DNA from 3 places in the Enterococcus sp. LJL51 genome. Region 3 is predicted to be linked to each of the others. Evidence: predicted binding sites of a transcription regulator. Region 3 holds the regulator's gene; each other region holds the start of a gene.
What was found. The regulator CtsR, encoded in region 3, represses protease genes until heat stress. The targets are predictions, from matches to a motif close to TTGGTCAAAAAAGGTCAAANA.
Positions count from the first base shown of each region.

Region 1: a site for CtsR is predicted at 4,907-4,927, ahead of clpB (ATP-dependent chaperone ClpB). Genes of this name have one in related genera too.
Region 2: a site for CtsR is predicted at 4,638-4,658, ahead of ACYSNQ_RS11260 (ATP-dependent Clp protease ATP-binding subunit). Genes of this name have one in related genera too.

Region 1 is NZ_JBTXLW010000002.1:18,503-25,615, reverse strand. Features, by position in the region: gene ACYSNQ_RS02340 (MATE family efflux transporter) at 1-494, shown strand, start outside; gene ACYSNQ_RS02335 (hypothetical protein) at 555-1,001, shown strand; gene ACYSNQ_RS02330 (TMEM175 family protein) at 1,100-2,020, opposite strand; gene clpB (ATP-dependent chaperone ClpB) at 2,180-4,792, opposite strand; gene ACYSNQ_RS02320 (hypothetical protein) at 5,312-5,785, opposite strand; gene dnaI (primosomal protein DnaI) at 5,915-6,844, opposite strand; gene ACYSNQ_RS02310 (replication initiation and membrane attachment family protein) at 6,844-7,113, opposite strand, start outside.
Region 2 is NZ_JBTXLW010000011.1:70,779-77,891, forward strand. Features, by position in the region: gene ACYSNQ_RS11250 (peptide chain release factor 3) at 115-1,692, shown strand; gene ACYSNQ_RS11255 (DUF1827 family protein) at 1,748-2,065, opposite strand; gene ACYSNQ_RS11260 (ATP-dependent Clp protease ATP-binding subunit) at 2,329-4,578, opposite strand; gene ACYSNQ_RS11265 (hypothetical protein) at 4,809-4,991, shown strand; gene ACYSNQ_RS11270 (phosphocarrier protein HPr) at 5,159-5,425, shown strand; gene ptsP (phosphoenolpyruvate--protein phosphotransferase) at 5,425-7,113, shown strand, end outside.
Region 3 is NZ_JBTXLW010000027.1:4,517-11,629, forward strand. Features, by position in the region: gene ACYSNQ_RS17145 (trans-sulfuration enzyme family protein) at 1-288, shown strand, start outside; gene ACYSNQ_RS17150 (RidA family protein) at 272-646, shown strand; gene ACYSNQ_RS17155 (MBL fold metallo-hydrolase) at 779-1,450, opposite strand; gene ACYSNQ_RS17160 (MerR family transcriptional regulator) at 1,535-1,897, opposite strand; gene ACYSNQ_RS17165 (CtsR family transcriptional regulator) at 2,078-2,545, shown strand; gene ACYSNQ_RS17170 (ATP-dependent Clp protease ATP-binding subunit) at 2,549-5,038, shown strand; gene ACYSNQ_RS17175 (peptidase U32 family protein) at 5,232-6,152, shown strand; gene ACYSNQ_RS17180 (peptidase U32 family protein) at 6,243-7,113, shown strand, end outside.

The sequences.
Region 1 (7,113 bases), on a different contig from region 3:
CTACATTCACCGGACAAAATTTTGGTGCTGGTAAAATAGAACGAATTCGTTATGCTTTCCGAAAAATACTATGGATTGCTCTAGGCATCGCGGTTTTTATGGGCGCTATTAACTGGTTTTTAGGTGATTTCCTGATTGCTCTATTTGTTTCAAAAAGCGAAACAACGGTGATTAATCTCGGTGTTCAGGTACTACAGGCTAACGGGTTGAGCTACTGGCTCCTTGCTATCCTGTTTATCTGTCGCTTTACGCTACAAGGACTTGGTAAAAGTGTCATCCCCACTGTCTCAGGTATTATGGAGTTAGTCAGTCGTTTTATCACTGCTTTTATCCTATCCAAACAATTTGGCTTTTTCGGCATCACTTTAGCCAACCCGCTGGCATGGCTGCTGGCTGCTATCCCTTTAGCCATTGCCTGTTACGTCACACTGCGTAATTTGAAACCTTCTGAAGAACTTTCTTCTATGGATTATGACGGTACTTTACTTGATTAACTTTGGGCCGTTGAAACAAGAATTGCTGTTGAATAAATGTCATGTAAAGGAGAACAAATAATGAGTATATGCAAAGAGTGCTATAGCTCAAACAATAGGATTACCCCTATTCGTGGAGCCAAAGAATGTCTAGAAACCCATACACAATATATTTGTGGAACGTGCGGTCGCTGCATCTGCATTGAAAAAGATCCTCGCAGACACCTTCAGCGTTGGCATTTTCCTTTCCAAAAACAGGAAACGGCATTACTCTACTTACGAACTGCTGACGTTAGTGAAAAAACAAACTGTGGCATCTATCAGCTAGCAGATGTCAGCGGAAGATTATCCTATAAAATTTTCCCAACAAAAGCCGCTTTGGAAAGCTATTTGATAAAAAATAAATCGAAAAAAAGTACTTCATACTCTCCAGTTTACCAACAGGCAATTTATCAGGTTTTTCCGGACACTCAAATTCGCAGACTGACATTGGATGAAGCTGCACAATACCTATCAGAAATAAGCTAAGTAGCACGATTACTTATATATACTAATGTGTATATTTTACTCGTTCATTTAAACAAGGAGGTCTAACTGAGCATTACTCGTTCAGTTAGACCTCTTTGTTATTGTCTTTTTAATCGTTCACTCGTTCTTTCCATAATTTTTTCTATCTTTTGTTTCTCCATCAGTAAACGCTGCTGTTCTCGTTCATATTGGCGGCGCTCAGGTTCACTGGATGCTTTTCTTAGATTTTTTTCTGCTTCTTCAATCTGATCATTTAATGATTTTTTCCATTGCTGATTAAAATTCAGCCACCACTGCTGCTTCTTTTCACTCTCTTGGGAACCATCATTTAGAGAAGAACGGAGCAAATTCATATATTGTCGAACGTTGCCTCCCTTTTCTCTTCTTAAATCTTGAACATAATAATTTTTTTGTTCGGTATTCATCTGCGACACATAGGTATCTTCCTCACGATCAACAATATTCTGTAAAAATCCAAGGATTGGCAATACTAGATACGTGACCAAACCGAACTTTGGAAAGAAGTAGGCAAAAATTAGAATAATCAAGCGGAAAGCCAGCATCATCAATTGACGCTTGTCCTCTCTTTGGCGAAAATATTTCGGCAGGCGGTCCTTTTCCTCGATTTGTTCCCCCAAAGAATGAAGCAAAATAGACCATAACAGTGTCACGAAAAAGCTTAAAACACCGTATAAAAAAACAACTTGCTGATTGGTGTCTTCAATCAGTAATCTGGTAAACGTTGGTATCAAAGATAACGCGAATAAAAAGAACATATATACAACAAAATCTTTATTTTTTATTTTTCCAGTTTTAGAAAACTTTTGTGCTCCCTGATACCAAAGATCTCCTACAAAACAAAAACTAATAAAATAAATTCCAATGGAACGAAAAAGAATATAAGAATCTAATTCACCACTTGAAGAAAGCTTTATTGGCAGCTCTAATACAATAATCGTAATAATAATTGCTATGATTGCATCACCAAATGCAATAATGCGTTCTTTCATCTTTTCCATCATTTTTCTCCTCATTTCAGGTCCAATCTAATTAGTAAATCAAAACAACAGGGGCTGCGACGCAGCCCCTGTCAGCTCTTATTTACTATAGACCTAAACCAGTGGATAAATCAAATTATCTGCTGTTTAACCAGTTATTTATAGATTGTTTGTTAGTTCTTACGCTTGAACGGCTTCCAGTTGTTCATTTTCAAATACCAATTGACCATCCAGCAGCGTAATAGTTACTCTTGTCTTAGGAAGCACACGACCAGATACAATTTCTTTTGCCAACGGTGTTTCCACTTCTTTTGTTAAGAAACGCTTCAGCGGTCTAGCGCCATACGCTGGGTCATACGCCTGCTGAGCAATCCAGTCCTTAGCATCTTCAGAAATAACTAATTCTATTTCCTGATGCTCTAAACGAGCAGACAGCTGCGCCGTCAGTTTGGTAATAATGCCCTTCACATCTGCTAAGCTTAGTGGAGTAAACAGAATCGTATCATCAATTCTATTGAGAAATTCTGGTTTGAAATGACCTCTCAAAATTCCTCTGACCTGTTCTTCAACCGCTTCCGGGATTTCGCCTTCTGCAGTCACTCCTTCCAGCAGCAGCTGTGAGCCTATATTGCTGGTCATAATCATTACAGTATTTTTAAAGTCTACTACTCGACCTTTAGAATCAGTTAAACGCCCGTCATCTAAAGCCTGAAGCAAGATATTAAACACATCTGGGTGAGCCTTTTCTATTTCATCCAGTAATACAATGGTGTAAGGGTTTCTGCGGACTGATTCAGTCAGTTGTCCCCCTTCTTCATAGCCTACATATCCTGGAGGAGCACCTACTAGACGAGAAACACTATGTTTCTCCATATATTCACTCATATCAATCCGTACCATATGATCTTCAGAATCAAACAGATTTTCTGCCAATGCTTTGGCAAGTTCTGTCTTACCCACACCAGTCGGTCCTAGAAACAGGAACGAACCTAATGGACGATTAGGATCCTGTAGACCTGCTCTTGAGCGAATCACCGCGTCGCTCACAGCATCAACTGCTTCATGCTGCCCGATTACCCGTTTATGAAGAGTTTCATTCAGCTTCATCAGTTTTTCCCGTTCCCCTTCAACCAGCTTGGTTACCGGGATGCCAGTCAATCGTCCGACAACTTGGGCAATTTCATTTTCAGTAACTGATTCCTGCACCATTTTTACATGATTATCCAGATTTTTTGCTTCCAAGTCTTTCAATTCTTTTTCAAGCTCTGGAATTGTCCCATGACGTAGAACTGCAGCACGTTCTAAATCATAATTATTTTCTGCATCCTCCAACTCATGCTTTGCTTTGTCAATTTCAGCTCTTTTATTACTAACCGCATTTACTTCATCTTTTTCTGTTTCCCATTGCAGCTTCATATTGTTCGCTTCTTCTCTCAGTTCAGCCAGTTCTTCTTGAAGATGTGTTAGACGCTTCCTGCTGGCATCATCTGATTCCTTCTTTAAAGCTGCCTCTTCAATTTCCAGCTGCATCAGACGGCGTGTTACCTGATCCAGTTCGGTAGGCATTGAGTTCATTTCAACGCGAATCGTCGCACTCGCTTCATCAACTAAATCAATGGCTTTGTCCGGCAGAAAACGGTCAGTGATATAGCGGTCAGACAAAGTTGCAGCTGCAACAAGTGCGTTATCATGAATATTTACGCTATGGTGGATTTCAAATCGTTCCTTCAGCCCCCGTAGAATACTGATAGTGTCTTCAACAGTAGGTTCTTTTACCAATACTTTCTGGAAACGACGTTCCAATGCTTTATCCTTTTCCATGTACTGACGGTATTCATCTAGTGTGGTTGCACCAATCAGATGTAGCTCACCCCGAGCTAGCATTGGTTTCAACAGATTGCCGGCGTCCATGCTGCCTTCTGTTTTACCAGCACCTACTATATTATGAATTTCATCAATGAAAAGGATAATTCGACCATCGCTTTTATTGACTTCTTTTAGCACTGCCTTTAGCCGTTCTTCAAATTCTCCACGGAATTTTGCCCCAGCAATTAAGGCACCCATATCTAAAGAAAAAATTGTTTTATCCTTTAGATTTTCCGGTACATCCTTGCGTACAATCCGCTGAGCTAATCCTTCGATAATCGCTGTCTTACCAACACCCGGTTCACCGATTAACACTGGATTATTTTTTGTTTTTCTCGAAAGAATTCGAATAACGTCCCGAATTTCTTCATCTCGTCCGATGATAGGGTCCTGCTTTCCGCTTTTCACCTGTTGAACTAAATCAACCCCATATTTTTCCAGCGCTTTGTATTGTTCTTCCTGACTTTGAGAGGTCACTCGATCTCCACCCCGCATATCTTCGATATTTTTTCTCAATTCCTTTTCTGTAATTCCTTGACTTACCAAGTATTTAGTCAACCGATAATTTTTCAGCTTCATCAATGCAAGCACCACAATTTCAGTTGATAAAAACTCATCTTGAAAGCTAATCCGCAGTTGATCTGCTTCATTTAAAAGACTGAATAAATTTTGGCTCATTGTTTGCCCATACTGGACATTACCGCCTTGAACAACTGGATACTCATCCAAAGCTCGATCAACTTCATGCTCAAATCCAGCAACATCCAGTCCTGCATCTGTATAAAAGTTACGTCCAAAATGGTTTGGCTGCAATAAGATTTTCCATAAGTGAGCAATATCTATTTCCTGGTGACGACGTGTTACCGCAATTTGTTGAGCTTCAGCAACGGCTTCTTGCAATGTCGTAGTCATTTTTTCTATTTTCATTAATTCTTTCCTCCTATAACAGTAATAATCTATTTATATATCCTCGCTTCTATTATGAATCTCCCATAACTAAAAGACAAAGATAACGAATGCTTATAGTTAAATTATAGCTAATTGGTCAGTAAAGGTCAAACTAAAAACAGTGATTTTTACTGACTTTTTTTCATACTCTTTAGTTAGTCACTTCCACTAGAATCTTACCAGAGTTTTTACATAAAAAAATCAGCCCTTAGAACGAACTACATACTACAATAACCCAAGTTAATCAGCCGTCCCCATTTAGACACTAAAAACCCCCTAAGTTAGATTTTCTGGTCTAACTTAGGAGGTGTATTTCATTCACTCTTTATTTCAAAACATATTCCAAAGAAGGTTAAAACAGAAATCTAACAGCCTCGAATGAAAAGCATTTGTATTTCCTGTTATTTGAAAAGCATTTTTCTTATTACCTAAATCCCCTGAAAGGTATCTTAGCATCTGCTAGTTTCTCAAGCTGTAAGAGCTCGTTCCAAACATGCACTATACTTTTTCGATTTGTTTAATCGAGTTCCCCGGAATTTGCGGTGGAATCGACATAGTCATAATTGGCAGTCCTGTTAAGGTGAAACGGATTTTATCCCCTTCCTGCAGTTCATTCAAAGTCAGCCCTTGTGCCAGCTGATTTTCTCCAGCATTTAAAATAACGCCATCTGATTCCATCATTGGTAAAATCGTTTCAGGGTCTTCTACTGCTTCAACAGATGTTAAGGTAATACGGACAGTACCGTCTGTTTCAGCAGCACCCGTGGTCAGCACTCCTGTAAAAACAGATTGTGTTCCTTGTATATTTGATGATGCGCTTGTTTCATCAGATTGCTCTGCAGTCTTATCATTTGTTGAGTGATCAGACATGTTAGCCTCACTGCTTTCTTTTGATTTATCACTGCCAGTACCACACGCAGCTAAAAGTAATACGGTACCCACTATACATGCAATCAATTTTATTTTTTTCATCCAAAAATTCCTCCATACATACTCATACATGTTATTTGAAAGTAAGCAAACAGACTATACATCCTCATTGGTAAAATTTTGAGAAAATAAATGAGTTTATACAGTCTGCCGTTTGTTCTGTCAGCTGAGTTAACCGTTTCTTCGGTCTTGTCCGCTCAGCGTAATTTCTTTTGCCAAATAACGTATCCGCTCCATCAGCCGCTTCGCCTTCAGCGGTTCTTGCTCACCTCTTTGAGAAATTGTAAGATGGCTTTCCAGCCCTTTCATGTCAAGGTTTGAAGAAAAGAAGGTAACTAGCTGTTCCTGCATACGGTATTGAAGTATTACACTTAGAACATCATCTCTAATCCAGCTGGTCATCGATTCTGCACCGATATCATCAATCATCAGAATTGGGGCTTTCTTAACTGCGTTCAGTTTTTCACCCACCAAATCCTTTGCGATTGCCTGCTTCATCTCTACCGTAAATGTAGGAAAATGAATGATTGTTGTTAAAAAACCATCTTTCGCTAAATCATTAGCAATAGCTCCCAAAAGATATGATTTTCCCACACCAAATGTCCCTTGCAGATACAATCCCCGATGAAATTCCTTAGGATTATTGACATAGGCATCAATAAACTTTGTTGCTTCGCTTAGGGCTTCAAAGCGTCCGCTTGATGACCGGTCAAATTTTGCAAACGTCGCATTCCGTATATCCTTCGGCATGGTCATTGCACTAACCCGTCTGCGGACTTCCTCTTCCTTCTGCTTGGCCAAAAGCAATTCTGTTGGGATATATGTGACATCGATGTAATGGAAGTTCAGAGTTAATTTTGGCTCATAGCCCGGAGCTATCATATTGGGATCGTTCAATTGAAACTTCTTCTTTTCCTGAACAAACTCATAGAGCTTCGAATAGCTTTTTTGAATGTCCTCATCTGTTAGCTGATCCCGATGGTCACTAATAAATTGTTTGACATCCGGATCTTCCATCACCGAGTGAACCAGCTCATTGAATCGTTCATTCAGTTGTCTTTGCCGGATGATTTTTGACATTTCTTTTCCTACATCTTCCACTATCGTTCACCTCTTCTCCTTAAGAATTCTTCCATTTCTCTATCTAGTTTTTCCTGTGCTTCTTTAGATAACTTTTCCTCTGGAACAGGATTGTCTACCCAATCAGGCAGTTCTTCCTTTCGGACAGGATTTTGCCGGTAGCCGCTAGTATATTCGCGTTTTTTTCGTTTATTCTGATTTTCAGTTTGCTTATTTTTTAAATACTCCATTGCTTTTTCCGGAGAAAAAATTTCTTTTTTTGCCCAGTCGTTAGCAATTGTATAAGCATA
Region 2 (7,113 bases), on a different contig from region 3:
TACTACACTAGTTGAAATTTATTTATAGGAGAAACGCGATGTAAATCATAATTATTACTGCTGAAAAACAGAAAACATAGACAATTTTTGAAGAAGAATGGAGTTAAAATGTATATGAACAATCCAAATTTAGAAGAGCAGGTGGATAGCCGCCGTACGTTTGCGATTATTTCCCATCCGGATGCCGGAAAAACGACAATTACAGAGCAGCTGCTGCTCTTTGGCGGAGCGATTCGTCAAGCAGGAACAGTTAAAGGAAAGAAAACTGGGAATTTTGCGAAATCAGACTGGATGGAAATTGAAAAGCAGCGGGGAATTTCTGTAACAAGCTCTGTTATGCAGTTTGATTATGATGGAAAAAGAGTAAATATTTTGGATACACCTGGCCATGAGGACTTCTCTGAAGATACTTACCGGACATTGATGGCAGTGGATAGTGCAGTGATGGTTATTGATAGTGCGAAAGGGATTGAGGCACAGACCAAGAAGCTGTTTCAGGTTGTAAAAAAAAGAGGAATTCCGATTTTTACATTTATTAATAAGCTGGATAGAGATGGACGTGAACCTCTTGATTTGCTGGAAGAGCTTGAAGAAGTTTTGGAGATTGAATCTTACCCGATGAACTGGCCGATTGGCATGGGTAAAGGTCTAGAAGGACTGTATGATATCTATAATGAACGGGTAGAGCTGTACCGTTCAGAAGCACATGGGCAAGACAAATTTATCCCGCTAAAAGACGGTGAAATTCCTGATAATCACCCATTGAATGAAAATAATCTATATCATCAGGCATTAGAAGATGTGGAACTGCTTTTGGAAGCAGGGGATGCATTTGATGAAGGAAAAATCGCTCAGGGAAATCAAACGCCGGTTTTCTTTGGATCAGCCTTAACAAATTTTGGTGTTCAGACTTTCCTGGAAACATTTTTGCAGTTTGCGCCTGCACCCTATGCACATCGAACAGAGGATGGGGAAGAAGTCAGTCCTTATGAAGAAGAATTCTCTGGTTTTGTTTTTAAAATTCAGGCGAATATGAATCCGGCCCATCGGGATCGGATTGCTTTTGTACGTATTTGCTCAGGTACGTTTGAACGGGGAATGGATGTTACTCTTGAAAGAACCAGTAAAAAAATTAAGCTTAGCAATGTGACTCAGTTTATGGCAGATGCCAGAGAAAACGTTGAAGAAGCGGTTGCTGGAGACATCATTGGGGTCTATGACACTGGGAATTACCAGATTGGAGACAGTCTTTACGAAGGTAAGCTAAAGGTTAAGTACGAAGAACTGCCGTCATTTACGCCAGAGCTGTTTATGAAGGTTACAGCAAAAAATGTCATGAAGCAAAAATCATTTCATAAAGGCATGTATCAGCTTGTTCAAGAAGGAGCTATTCAGTTATACAAGACATATCTGACAGAAGAATATATCATCGGGGCAGTCGGACAACTGCAGTTTGAGGTTTTCCAGCATCGAATGATGAATGAATACAATTCTGAGGTGATAATGACACCAATGGGATCGAAAATCGCCCGGTGGATTAAACCAGAAGATTTGGATGAACGCATGAGCTCAAGTCGGAATATTCTGGCCAAGGACCGTTTTGATCAGCCGCTGTTCTTATTTGAAAATCAGTTTGCTATGCGTTGGTTTGCGGACAAATATCCAGAGGTCGAGTTAAGTAGTCTATTATAAGCAAAAACATCCGGCAGCTGTTGAGCTGCTGGATGCTTTTTTGTTTTAGTTCATTTCAGGAGCTTCTGATTAAAGCACCGGCTAAAGGAATTGAAATTTCTGTGATGCCCTTCAGTTCAATAACTTCTATCTTATCATTTTGAACCAATTCTTTCGGCAAGCGTTTCAAAAAGAATTTCAAGATTTCGTTGGCCTCGGCTTTTCTAATTGCCCGCTTTTGGTTCAAAATTAGAATCTCTACATGGCTTTCTGCTTCAGAGTAGACTACTGTAGTATTCCCTGCGGAATATACTTTGACAAATTGAGCGTCTGTATTTTCCAGCTGCTTATTTACCAAGTTTCTGTGACTGTTGGTAACATTAACTAATTTCATACATCTCACCTCTATTTCTTTCCTATTTTTCTTCGAAATATGTAAACTATAACGCACGTTAATTATAAATGGCTTTTTTTCAAATAAAAAGAATTATGCTTAAATTTTACCATAAAACTTGGGTCAGGTATAAAAAATTGGTTTATTTTTTTGTTTTTTTATCCATTTCCTTTAATTTGTAAAAAAACCCCAATCAGTCTTGTTTATGGACAGGTTGGGGCTTAGTATATTCTTTTCTAATAAACGGAGCTGTTATTCTTTATTTACTCAGTTTTTGTATCGACAGCATCATCTGCTTTAAGTTCTTCAGCAGCAGACTTTTGTGTTGTCACAATAATCTTGTCTTCATCTGTTAATTCAGCTGCTAGAGCTGTATCTTCGGGATGGTCCAAATAGTACTCTGCGATACCATCTTCTATTTGTTCCTGAATGGTCCGTCTTAATGGTCTAGCACCCATTGCAGGATCATAGCCAAGGTCAACGAGTTTTTCCTTCACCTCGATTGGCACCTCAATATGAAGCTTTTGCGGAGCCAATAGCTGGTTCACTTCGTTCAGCATTAATGTGACAATTTTCAACAGGTCTTCTTTGCTCAATGCACTGAATTCTACAATGCCGTCAAATCTGTTTAAAAATTCTGGTGTAAAGAAATTATTCAGCTGACCAAGAATAGAGCGGGTTACGCCTTCACGGGCAGCACCAAAACCGACATTAGCTTCAATTTTTCCGCTTCCGGCATTACTAGTCATAATGATGATAGTATCCTTGAAACTGACTGTTCGTCCCTGAGCATCTGTCAAACGGCCATCATCCAAAATCTGTAAGAACATATGCAGAACATCCGGATGGGCTTTTTCAATTTCATCCAATAGAATCAGACTGTAAGGATTCCGACGGACTTTTTCAGTCAGCTGACCGGCTTCATCATAGCCGACATAACCTGGAGGAGAACCAATCAGTTTTGATACACTGTGTTTCTCCATGTATTCACTCATGTCAAAGCGGACCATCGTATCTTCTGAACCGAATAATTCAAAGGCTAACTGTTTAGCCAGCTCAGTTTTACCCACACCAGTTGGTCCAACAAAAAGGAAGGAGCCAATTGGACGGTTCTTTTTGCCTAAGCCTACCCGATTTCTACGAATCGCTTTCGCTACTTTATCAACAGCCGCATCTTGCCCGATTACATTTGCTTTCAAATCATCAGACAGATTTTTCAGCTGTGTTTGCTCTTTTTCTTTCAGCTCGCCGACTGGAATTCCTGTCCGCTGCTCAACAATCGCTTCAATAACTTTTTCTGTGATAACCGGCATTTCATCATCGCTGACTTGTTTTTCCTTCATAACCTGCAGCTTGTTAATCTGATCACGGTAGTAAGCAGCTTTTTCAAAATCTTCTTCGGCAGAGGCTTGTTGTTTTTGCTGTTCTGCTTCCGCTAATTTCCGCTCAATGGTTTTTGGATCAGCAATCTGAATTGTTAGGTTCATTTTTGAACCAGACTCATCAAGCAAGTCAATTGCTTTATCAGGTAGAAAACGATCTTGAATGTAACGGTTGGAAAGATAAGCAGCAGCCTTAATCGCTTCATCAGTGTATTTCACATGATGATAATCTTCATAGCGCTTTTGAAGTCCTTGCAAAATTGCAATAGTTTCCTCTACTGAAGGCTCGTCTACACGAACTGGCTGCATTCTACGTTCTAATGCGGCATCTTTTTCAATAATCCGATATTCGGTTAATGTAGTAGCTCCGACCATCTGCAGCTCACCTCTAGCAAGTGCCGGCTTCAGGATATTTCCTGCATCCATATTTCCATCACCAGCTGCTCCGGCACCAACTAATTCATGAACTTCATCAATAAACAGGATAACATTTTCCGCTTGTTTGATTTCCTCAATCAATTTTTGCATTCTTTCTTCAAACTGACCTCTGATACCTGTTCCTTGAACAAGAGAAGCAACATCTAAGCGAATCACTTCTTTTTCAAGCAGCTTTTGAGGAACATCGCCATCGATTATTTTTTGGGCTAGTCCTTCTACAACTGCAGTTTTACCAACACCAGGCTCACCAATCAAAACAGGGTTATTTTTGGTTCTTCTGTTTAGGATTTCAATTACACGTTTGATTTCGTCATCACGTCCGACTACGGGGTCGATGTCGCCTTTTCTGGCAGCTTCAGTTATATTGATGCCATACTCGCCTAGTAAGCCGGAAGCTTGTCCTCCTCCTCGCGGCGGTTGTCCGTTAAAGCCGTTGCCATCGCCAAATTGTGTTGGCGGCGTCTGCTGACCTAAGCGGTCTCCCTGCTGCATTTGCTGAGAAAGAGAGCGGTATAAATCATCTAAGCTTCCAAAGCCAAACGGGTCCTGAGACATCGTAGGGGAAGTATTATTTGCTTGTGCTTTTAATTTTTGATAGCAGCTTTGGCAATAGTCCAGCTGTTTCCTTTGACCATTGACATTTGCATATAAGTGAATCGTAGCTTCATTTTGCTTACAGTTTTGACAAATCATCTACTAAAACACGTCCTTTCACTTTTAAAAGAAATCAGTCAAATAAAAGGTCAAAAAAACAACTGACCTTTATTGACCTTTGAGATTATTATAGCATGTTTTATTGAAGAATCAAGTATTTCAACTCGTTATGTATAAGTAATAAACCTTGCTAGAATCTCAAGTTTAGACAAATCAGCGGCTTTCATTTAAAATAATAGAGATTTCAAAAAGGGAGGTGGAAATTTCCTATGTTCGAAAACCCGTTTGAGGAACGAATTCAGCAGCTGAAAGAGGGGGAAATCAGCGAAATAGTCGTTGAGAGAAACGATTTCAATCTATTCAGAGAGGCCTGGAAAGTTCTTCCTGATCGGACTAAAATTATCGGGGAAGCTGGGCTGAACGGAGAAATTATTTACCGATTCGTTAAATAGTTTGAAAAGGTTTACGTGATTCCTTAAAAAATCGTTGAAAACAGTTGTAACAATATCAAAAAAATGGTAATCTTAAAAATTGAAAGGGTTGTTCCAAAGGCGCTTTTGTGTTGTTAAGAAAACCCTAACATAAAAAAATATTTTACTTACGAAGGAGACCGATTCATATGGAAAAGAAAGACTTTCACGTTGTAGCAGAAACAGGGATTCACGCACGTCCAGCTACATTACTAGTACAAACTGCAAGCAAATTTAACTCTGATATTAACTTAGAGTACAAAGGTAAATCAGTTAACCTTAAGTCAATCATGGGAGTTATGTCTCTTGGTGTAGGCCAAGGCTCTGACGTAACTATCACTGTAGACGGTGTTGACGAAGCGGACGCAATTGCTGCAATCGTTGAAACAATGAAAAAAGAAGGATTGTCTGAATAATGTCTGAGATGCTTAAGGGAATTGCCGCAAGTGATGGTGTTGCAATTGCTAAAGCCTATCTTCTTGTACAACCAGACCTTTCTTTCAGCAAAACTTCTGTAGAAGATACTGCAGCTGAAGAAGCTCGTTTAGATGATGCATTAGCAAAATCTACAGTAGAACTTCAGGCTATCAGAGAAAAGGCAGCACAAAGTCTTGGTGAAGAAGAAGCACAGGTTTTTGATGCACACTTAATGGTTTTGGCTGATCCGGAAATGATCGGACAGATCAAACAAAATATTCAAGATAACAAAGTAAATGCTGAAGCCGGTTTGAAAGAAGTTACTGATATGTATATCGGTATGTTCGAAGCAATGGACGATAATGCGTACATGCAGGAACGTGCTGCTGATATCCGCGACGTAGCAAAACGTGTTTTAGCACATTTACTAGGGGTAACTTTACCAAACCCTTCAATGATCAACGAAGAAGTAATCGTCGTTGCTCATGACTTAACTCCAAGTGATACAGCTCAGTTGGATAGAACGTATGTAAAAGCCTTTGTTACCGACATTGGCGGACGTACATCGCATTCAGCGATTATGGCTCGTTCACTGGAAATCCCTGCAATCGTGGGAACAATGGAAATCACTGCTAAAGTTAAAGCCGGCGACATTTTAGCTGTTAACGGTATTGATGGAGATGTGATTTTAGATCCTACAGATGCAGAAAAGGCTGACTTTGAAGCTAAAGGGAAAGCATACGCTGACCTGAAAGCCGAGTGGGAAAAGCTGAAAAATGCAAAAACAGAAACTGCTGACGGCAAACATTTTGAGTTAGCTGCCAACATTGGTACACCAAAAGATTTAGAAGGTGTTCATAATAATGGCGGTGAAGCGATTGGTTTATACCGTACAGAATTCTTGTATATGGATTCACCTGATTTCCCAACAGAGGAGGATCAGTACGAAGCATATAAAGCTGTTCTTGAAGGCATGGATGGCAAGCCAGTTGTTGTTCGTACGATGGATATCGGCGGAGACAAAGAGCTTCCTTACCTGCAGCTGCCTCATGAAATGAATCCATTCTTAGGTTACCGTGCATTGCGTATCAGCTTATCTGAACAAGGAGACGATATGTTCCGTACACAAATGCGTGCGTTGCTTCGTGCTTCAGTTCATGGTAATCTGCGAATCATGTTCCCAATGGTTGCTACTCTGAAAGAATTCAGAGCAGCGAAAAAAATCTTTGATGAAGAAAAACAAAAATTAGTAAGTGAAGGAAGCACAGTTTCTGATACGATTCAAGTTGGTATCATGATTGAGATTCCTGCAGCAGCAGTGATTGCTGACAAATTTGCTAAAGAAGTTGACTTCTTCAGTGTTGGAACAAATGATTTGATTCAGTATACAATGGCTGCTGACCGTATGAATGAACGAGTTTCTTACTTGTACCAACCATATAACCCATCAATTCTACGTTTGATTAAAAACGTTATTGATGCAGCACACGCTGAAGGAAAATGGGCTGGTATGTGTGGAGAGATGGCAGGAGATCAAACAGCTGTACCTCTATTAGTTGGTATGGGACTGGATGAATTCTCTATGAGCGCAACATCAATCCTGAAAACTCGCAGTTTGATGAAACGTTTGGATACTACTAAGATGGCTGAACTAGCGGATCGTGCTCTTAACGAGTGTGATACTATG
Region 3 (7,113 bases):
GGCTCATTGTTTGCGATTGATTTACAGGATACGGACTTTGATCATTTGAAAACATTTGTCAATGCATTAAAGGTCGTTACAATTGGGGTTAGCTGGGGCGGCTTTGAAAGCTTGGCTTTACCAGTATTTAAAGGAAGTAATCTAGAAGCTGTGAAAAAACGTGGTCTTTCTCCATCACATATTCGAATGTATGTTGGACTGGAAGCTCCTATGTCGATTGTAGAAGATATTCGTCAGGCTTTAGACCAAGCCTATGGAAAGGAAGTAAAAAATGAAGAAAACGCATAATTCAGATAAATTAAGCGCATTAGGACCCTATTCTCATGGTGTGGCGGCCCAAGGAGAAACAGTCTATCTTTCAGGACAACTGGGAATCAATCATCGTACAAAGGAAATGGGCGCAGATATTAATGCTCAAACTCGCTTTGCTTTAGAAAACGTACAGCTGCTGTTGTCAGAGTTGGGTTTGGAGATGAAGGACGTAGTAAAGACACTAGTACTGTTGAAGGACATTGCTGATTTTCAGGAGATGAATCAAGTCTATAGTGAATTCTTTACAGAAGAGGCTCCAGCCCGCAGTGCTTTTCAGGTAGGAGCATTACCTAATAACGGGTTAGTAGAAATTGAAGTAATCGCTGTAAGATAGGTTGCTTTATAATTAATAAAAACTAAAAAAAGCCTCATACAAAGCTGAAAATAGGCTTCGTATGAGGTTTTTTTATGTGTAGAGCGTGTTGGGAAAAATGAGCTTATTTCTATGTCACAGCTTTCTTTTGTATTATATTTTTTGTTCAGCCCGTTTAATTAACTGAGTAATTTCATTATGTGTGGGAACCAATACAGGGCCATGTCCGCAAAAAGTTTTGTAAATTGTATAATCTGCGTATAGACTTTTGACTGAATCAACAGCTGCCTGCTTATCTACAGTAGCAAAAGCTGGAAAAGGAAAACGCCAGCGCAAATCTCCGGAAATAGCAGCTCCGCCCCTAGTTTGAATTAAATCACCTACGTAGCTTGAAAGACTCCGTGTATCAATCAATGAAATTGATCCATTGGTATGGCCAGGCGTTTCATATACAACTAAGCTTCCTAAGACATCTTTGTGCTTCAGCAGCAGCTCCGGTTCTATCGGTAGATGGATATTTCTCACGCCTGTTTTACTATCTGAAAATTCTTGTGCACCAATGCAGACTTTTGCTTTTGGAAAATAATTTTTTATTTTATTGATATCTCCAGTATGATCGGCTTGTGCATGGGTCAGAATGATATACTTCAAAGGTTTGCCGGTATCCTCTACCGCTTTAATGATGGGTTCTGCCATCCCTTGTTTACTACAATCGATTAGTACACAGTAGTCTTTTTCTAAAATAATGTAGCAATTTATAGGAAATATCCGCGGCATCGTAATCAGCTGCAGTGATTCTTCAGTGGAATGATAAATTGTTTTCATATGTTTCCTCCTTGATTTCTTCAAATAATTTTTCAATAAAACTATCTAAAGAGTGATCAGTGCCGCTATTTTCCAAGTGCTGTTTCAACTGCTGAAAGTCATCCGTATAGGGGATTTTAACAGCTGTAGAATTGCCTGATAATGGCGCACGGCTCTCTCTAAATCGCTAATTTTTTTCTCTAGTAAAGTTTTACCCTGCTGGTTGCAGTCTTCAGAAAGCTCCTGGTCAAAGAGCAGCATGAAGGTGTTGATTTCCTTTAGAGAAAAGCGGGCATATTTCATTACAGCGATATATTTTAGCTTGAACAGCTCTTCTTTTGAATAGATGCGGTAATTGTTGTCGCTGCGTTTAGGTGTAATCAGTTTTTCTTTTTCATAATACCGGATAGTGTCTTTCGAAAGGTTTGTCAGTTTAGCAATCTCGTTGATTGTCCATTCAGTGGTCATGTTGTTTTCCTCCTGATTTCATCATAACATTAGAGTAAACTCCAAGGTCAATACTGAAAATGTGAATTATTTGTTGAAAATCCTTTGATTTTTCAATAAAGTATAAGCTTTCTTCTTTATTTACTTGTACAAAAACGATATAATTATGGTCAGTATTAGTCAAGGGAGAAGGATAATGTCATGAACAATAAGAACACTTCTGATCTGATTGAAGCCTATTTGAAAAAGATACTAGAAGATAGCAGTAAGATTGAGATTCGACGTGCCGAGATGGCCAATTTATTCAATTGTGTCCCTTCCCAGATAAATTATGTAATTAATACTCGTTTTACCATTCAGCGGGGATATTCTGTTGAAAGTAAACGAGGTGGAGGCGGCTATATCCGAATTGCCAAGGTTCAGCTATCTGACAGTACACAGCTGCTTAAGCAGATGGAGCAATTCATTGGTGATCAGCTATCAGAGAAAGACGCATTGGTTTTTGTGCAGAAATTATATGAAGAAGAAGTAGTGACGAAGAAGGAAGGCAATTTGATGCTTGCTGCTTTGGGAAAAAATGTGCTGGGAAAATTTGGCGCACAGGAAGATTTTTTACGTGCTCAGTTAATGTATGCTTTTTTGGAGCGTCTGAGCTATGAGGAGGAATAGTTTATGGATGAGTTATTTACAGATAGCGCTAAAGCCGTTTTGGCTATTGCACAGGAAGAGGCAAAATATTTCAAGCATCAGTCGGTTGGCTCAGAACACTTGCTGCTGGCATTAGTAATTGAGCCGAAAGGTATTGCCGGCAAAACACTGCGCCAGTTGAATGTAGACAAAAATGATATTCGCGAGGAAATTGAACACTTGATGGGGTACGGAATGGCAAAATCCTATCCAAAAGGGATTTATCTACCTTATTCACCTCGGGCGAAGCAAATTTTTGCTTACTCTGGAGAAGAAGCTAAACGCTTAGGTGCTCCGAATATTGGGACAGAGCATTTGCTGCTGGGGTTGTTGCGTGATGAAGATATATTAGCTTCACGAATTCTAGTAAATTTAGGTTTAAGCCTAATCAAGGTTCGGCAGCTGCTTATGAAAAAAATTGGTATTAATGACCCACAGATGGCGATGTCTGGCAACAAACGGAAAAATCAAAAGGGTGCTGCGCAAAAGGGCGGCGGTACACCTACACTAGATTCGCTTGCTAGAGATTTAACGAAATTGGCTCGAGAAAAGAACCTTGATCCAGTTGTTGGCCGTTCAGATGAAGTAAGAAGACTGATTCAGATTTTAAGTAGAAGAACTAAAAATAATCCTGTACTGGTTGGTGAACCAGGTGTAGGTAAAACAGCAATTGCTGAAGGTCTGGCACAGAAGATAGTTAATGGAGAGGTTCCTCAGGCTATGCAGGAAAAACGTCTGATGATGTTGGATATGGGTGCACTGGTAGCCGGGACTAAGTACCGTGGCGAGTTTGAAGATCGATTGAAAAAAGTCATCGACGAAATTTATCAAGACGGTCAGGTAATCCTGTTTATCGATGAGCTTCATACGTTAATTGGTGCCGGCGGTGCTGAAGGAGCAATTGATGCTTCCAATATTTTAAAGCCGGCATTGGCTCGAGGCGAACTACAGACGATTGGTGCAACAACCCTAGATGAATATCAAAAATATATCGAAAAAGATTCTGCTTTGGAAAGACGTTTTGCTCGTGTGCAGATTGATGAGCCAACACCGGAAGAAGCTATTGAGATTTTGAAGGGACTACGGTCCAGATATGAGGCTCATCATGGGGTTGAGATTACTGATGAAGCACTGCATGCAGCAGTACAGCTTTCTGTCCGCTACATCAATTCACGGCAATTGCCGGACAAAGCGATTGATTTGATGGATGAGTCAGCAGCTAAAGTTCGTTTGGATTTGGCGGATGAACCTTCAGAAATTAATCATTTGCGTACAGAGATTCAGGAACTGTCAGATGAAAAGGAAGAAGCTATTCTGGAACAGTCCTTTGAAAGTGCAGCGAGACTGCGGATGAAGGAAAAGAAACTGATGCAGAAACTGGAGAATTTGTTGCTGCTGGAGCAAAAAGAAGCATCAGGTTATACAAATAGAGTAACAGATGAAGATGTTGCAGCAGTGGTTTCTCAATGGACAGGCGTGCCGCTGCAGCAGCTGGAGAAAAAAGAGAGTGAACGATTGATGGAGCTCGAATCAATTCTTCACCATCGTGTTGTTGGACAAGATGAAGCAGTTCAAGCCGTTTCCAGAGCAATTCGCCGGGCACGAAGCGGTCTGAAGGATCCGGATCGGCCGATTGGTTCCTTTATGTTCCTTGGTCCTACTGGAGTAGGAAAGACAGAGCTGGCGAAAGCATTGGCTGAAACGATGTTTGGCAGTGAAGATGCCCTGATTCGGGTGGATATGTCTGAGTTTATGGAAAAATATAGTACCAGCCGACTGATTGGTTCACCTCCAGGGTATGTAGGTTATGAAGAAGGTGGTCAGTTGACTGAAAAAATTCGTCAAAAACCATATTCTGTAATCTTGCTGGATGAGGTGGAAAAGGCTCATCCGGATGTTTTCAATATTCTTTTACAAGTGTTGGATGATGGTCATTTGACTGATTCTAAAGGACGTAAGGTCGATTTTAGAAATACTATATTGATTATGACGTCAAATATTGGTGCAACTGCGATTCGTGAAGAGAAGAATGTTGGATTCAACGTTCAGGATTTAACGAAGGATCATAATGCAATGCAGAAGCGAATTTTGGAAGAACTGAAAAAAGCATTTCGTCCGGAATTTCTTAACCGGATTGATGAAACGATTGTCTTCCGTTCGCTGGATCAGGATGAAATTCATGAAATTGTTAAGATAATGAGTAAGGCTATTGTGGTACGGATGGCTGAACAAGATGTCTATGTGAAGATTACACCATCTGCAATTGATGTCATAGGAAAAGTAGGCTTTGATCCTGAATACGGTGCACGTCCAATCCGTAGGGCTCTGCAAAAAGAAGTAGAGGACCGCTTGAGTGAAGCACTGCTTTCCGGTCAAATTCATTTAGGCGACAAAGTAACAATTGGTGCAAGCAAGGGTAAGATTACCTTAAATGTCAAAGCACCAGCTGCTAAGAAGGAATTGCAGACGATTTAACTCACTTGAGTATTGAATAGTATAAGTGCTAAAAGAAAGAAGACTGAGGTCGGAGTAGTGCTCTGGGATTTCAGTCTTCTTTTCCTGCATTTTTTTCAGAATTCTTTGTGAAAATCAAAGGAAAGCCCTTTACTCTATTGGAAAGTTTGTGAACCTGTGATACTATAAAGCAGTCGCAAAGGGAGGAAATACAATGATTGAAATTATTGCAACAGCAGAATCTGTGGAGCAGGCAAAACAACTGCTGGCTGCTGGCGTAGATACCTTATATATTGGCGAAGAAACGTTTGGTTTGAGGCTGCCCGCCTCTTTTTCAAGGGAAGAGCAGCAACAGATTATCACTTTAGCTCATGAGGCAGATAAAGAGGTGATTGTTGCTGTAAATGGTATTATGCATCCAGATAAAATGAAGCTGGTTCCGGAATACCTGGAATTTTTGAGTGAGATTGAACCGGATCGAATCGTTGTCGGTGATCCGGGAATTATTTATCTTTTACAGCAGAAAAAAACGGCTATTCCTTTTATCTACGATGGTGAAACAATGGTGACCAGTTCTCGCCAGATTAATTTCTGGGCGAAGCGGGGAGCTGTCGGAGCAGTTTTAGCTAGAGAGGTTCCTTTTGAGGAAATGACTGCAATGGCAGAAAATCTAGCTGTGCCAGTCGAAGTGCTAGTGTATGGAGCAACCTGCATTCATCAATCCAAACGTCCGTTGCTGCAGAATTATTATAATTATACACAGTCGGATGAACAAAAGGATAAGGAACGTGGTTTGTTTCTATCGGAGCCTAAAAAGGAAGATACACATTATTCAATCTATGAGGATAGTCACGGTACGCATATTTTTGCGGATAATGATATCAGTATGATGAACGAGCTGCATCACTTATATGAGCATGGGTATCAGACGTGGAAGCTTGATGGTATTTATGCACCGGGGACGAATTTTGTTGAGGTGGCTAAGCTGTTTGTTGAAGCAAAATCAGCTTTGGAATCAGGTGGCTGGTCTGAGGCCTCTGCTGCTGATTTACAAGAAAAAATCAATCAGCTGCATCCTGCTGGGCGTGGACTGGATACTGGTTTCTTTCATTTAGATCCAGCAAAAATTAGATAATCAAGACGTTTTATTTAACAGAAAATGAGGTCAGTGTCGGCTGAAAAGAGACGACAGGACTAATATTATGAGGATGAGGAGTCAAGAAAGATGGAAAAAGAGCGAACATTGAAGCGTCCCGAGGTGCTGGCGCCAGCCGGGACGCTGGAAAAACTAAAGGTTGCCATTCATTATGGTGCGGACGCTGTATATATCGGTGGAAATGCCTATGGACTGAGAAGCCGTGCCGGCAACTTCACCTATGAAGAGATGCAGGAAGGGGTGGCCTTTGCCAAAGAGCATAATGCGAAAGTATATGTAGCAGCAAATATGGTTACTCATGAAGGAAATGAGGAAGGCGCTGGAGAATTTTTCCGTGAGCTTAGAGATTTGGGCATTGCGGCAGTGATTGTTTCTGATCCCGCATTGATAGAAATCTGTGCAGAGGAAGCACCGGGATTGCCCATTCATCTTTCAACACAGGCTTCAGCAACCAATTATGAAACATTGGAATTCTGGAAGAATGAAGGTCTTGAGCGGGTCGTTCTTGCCCGTGAGGTTTCAATGGCGGAAGTTGCAGAAATCCGTAAAAATACAGACGTAGAGATTGAAGCATTCATTCATGGAGCGATGTGTATCTCCTATTCAGGACGCTGTACATTGTCTAATCATATGTCAATGCGTGATGCTAACCGGGGAGGCTGTTCTCAATCCTGCCGCTGGAAATATGATTTGTATGATATGCCGTTTGGAACAGAAAAACGCAGCCTGACTGCAAAGGGTACTGTTGAAGAAGAGTTTTCCATGAGTGCTGTTGATATGTCAATGATTGAACATATTCCTGAGTTAATTGAAAATGGTGTGGATAGCTTCAAAATTGAAGGCCGGATGAAATCCATTCATTATGTTTCGACGGTTGCTAATGTATACAAAAAAGCAGTAGATTCCTATATGGAAGATCCGGAGAACTATGAATGTAAAC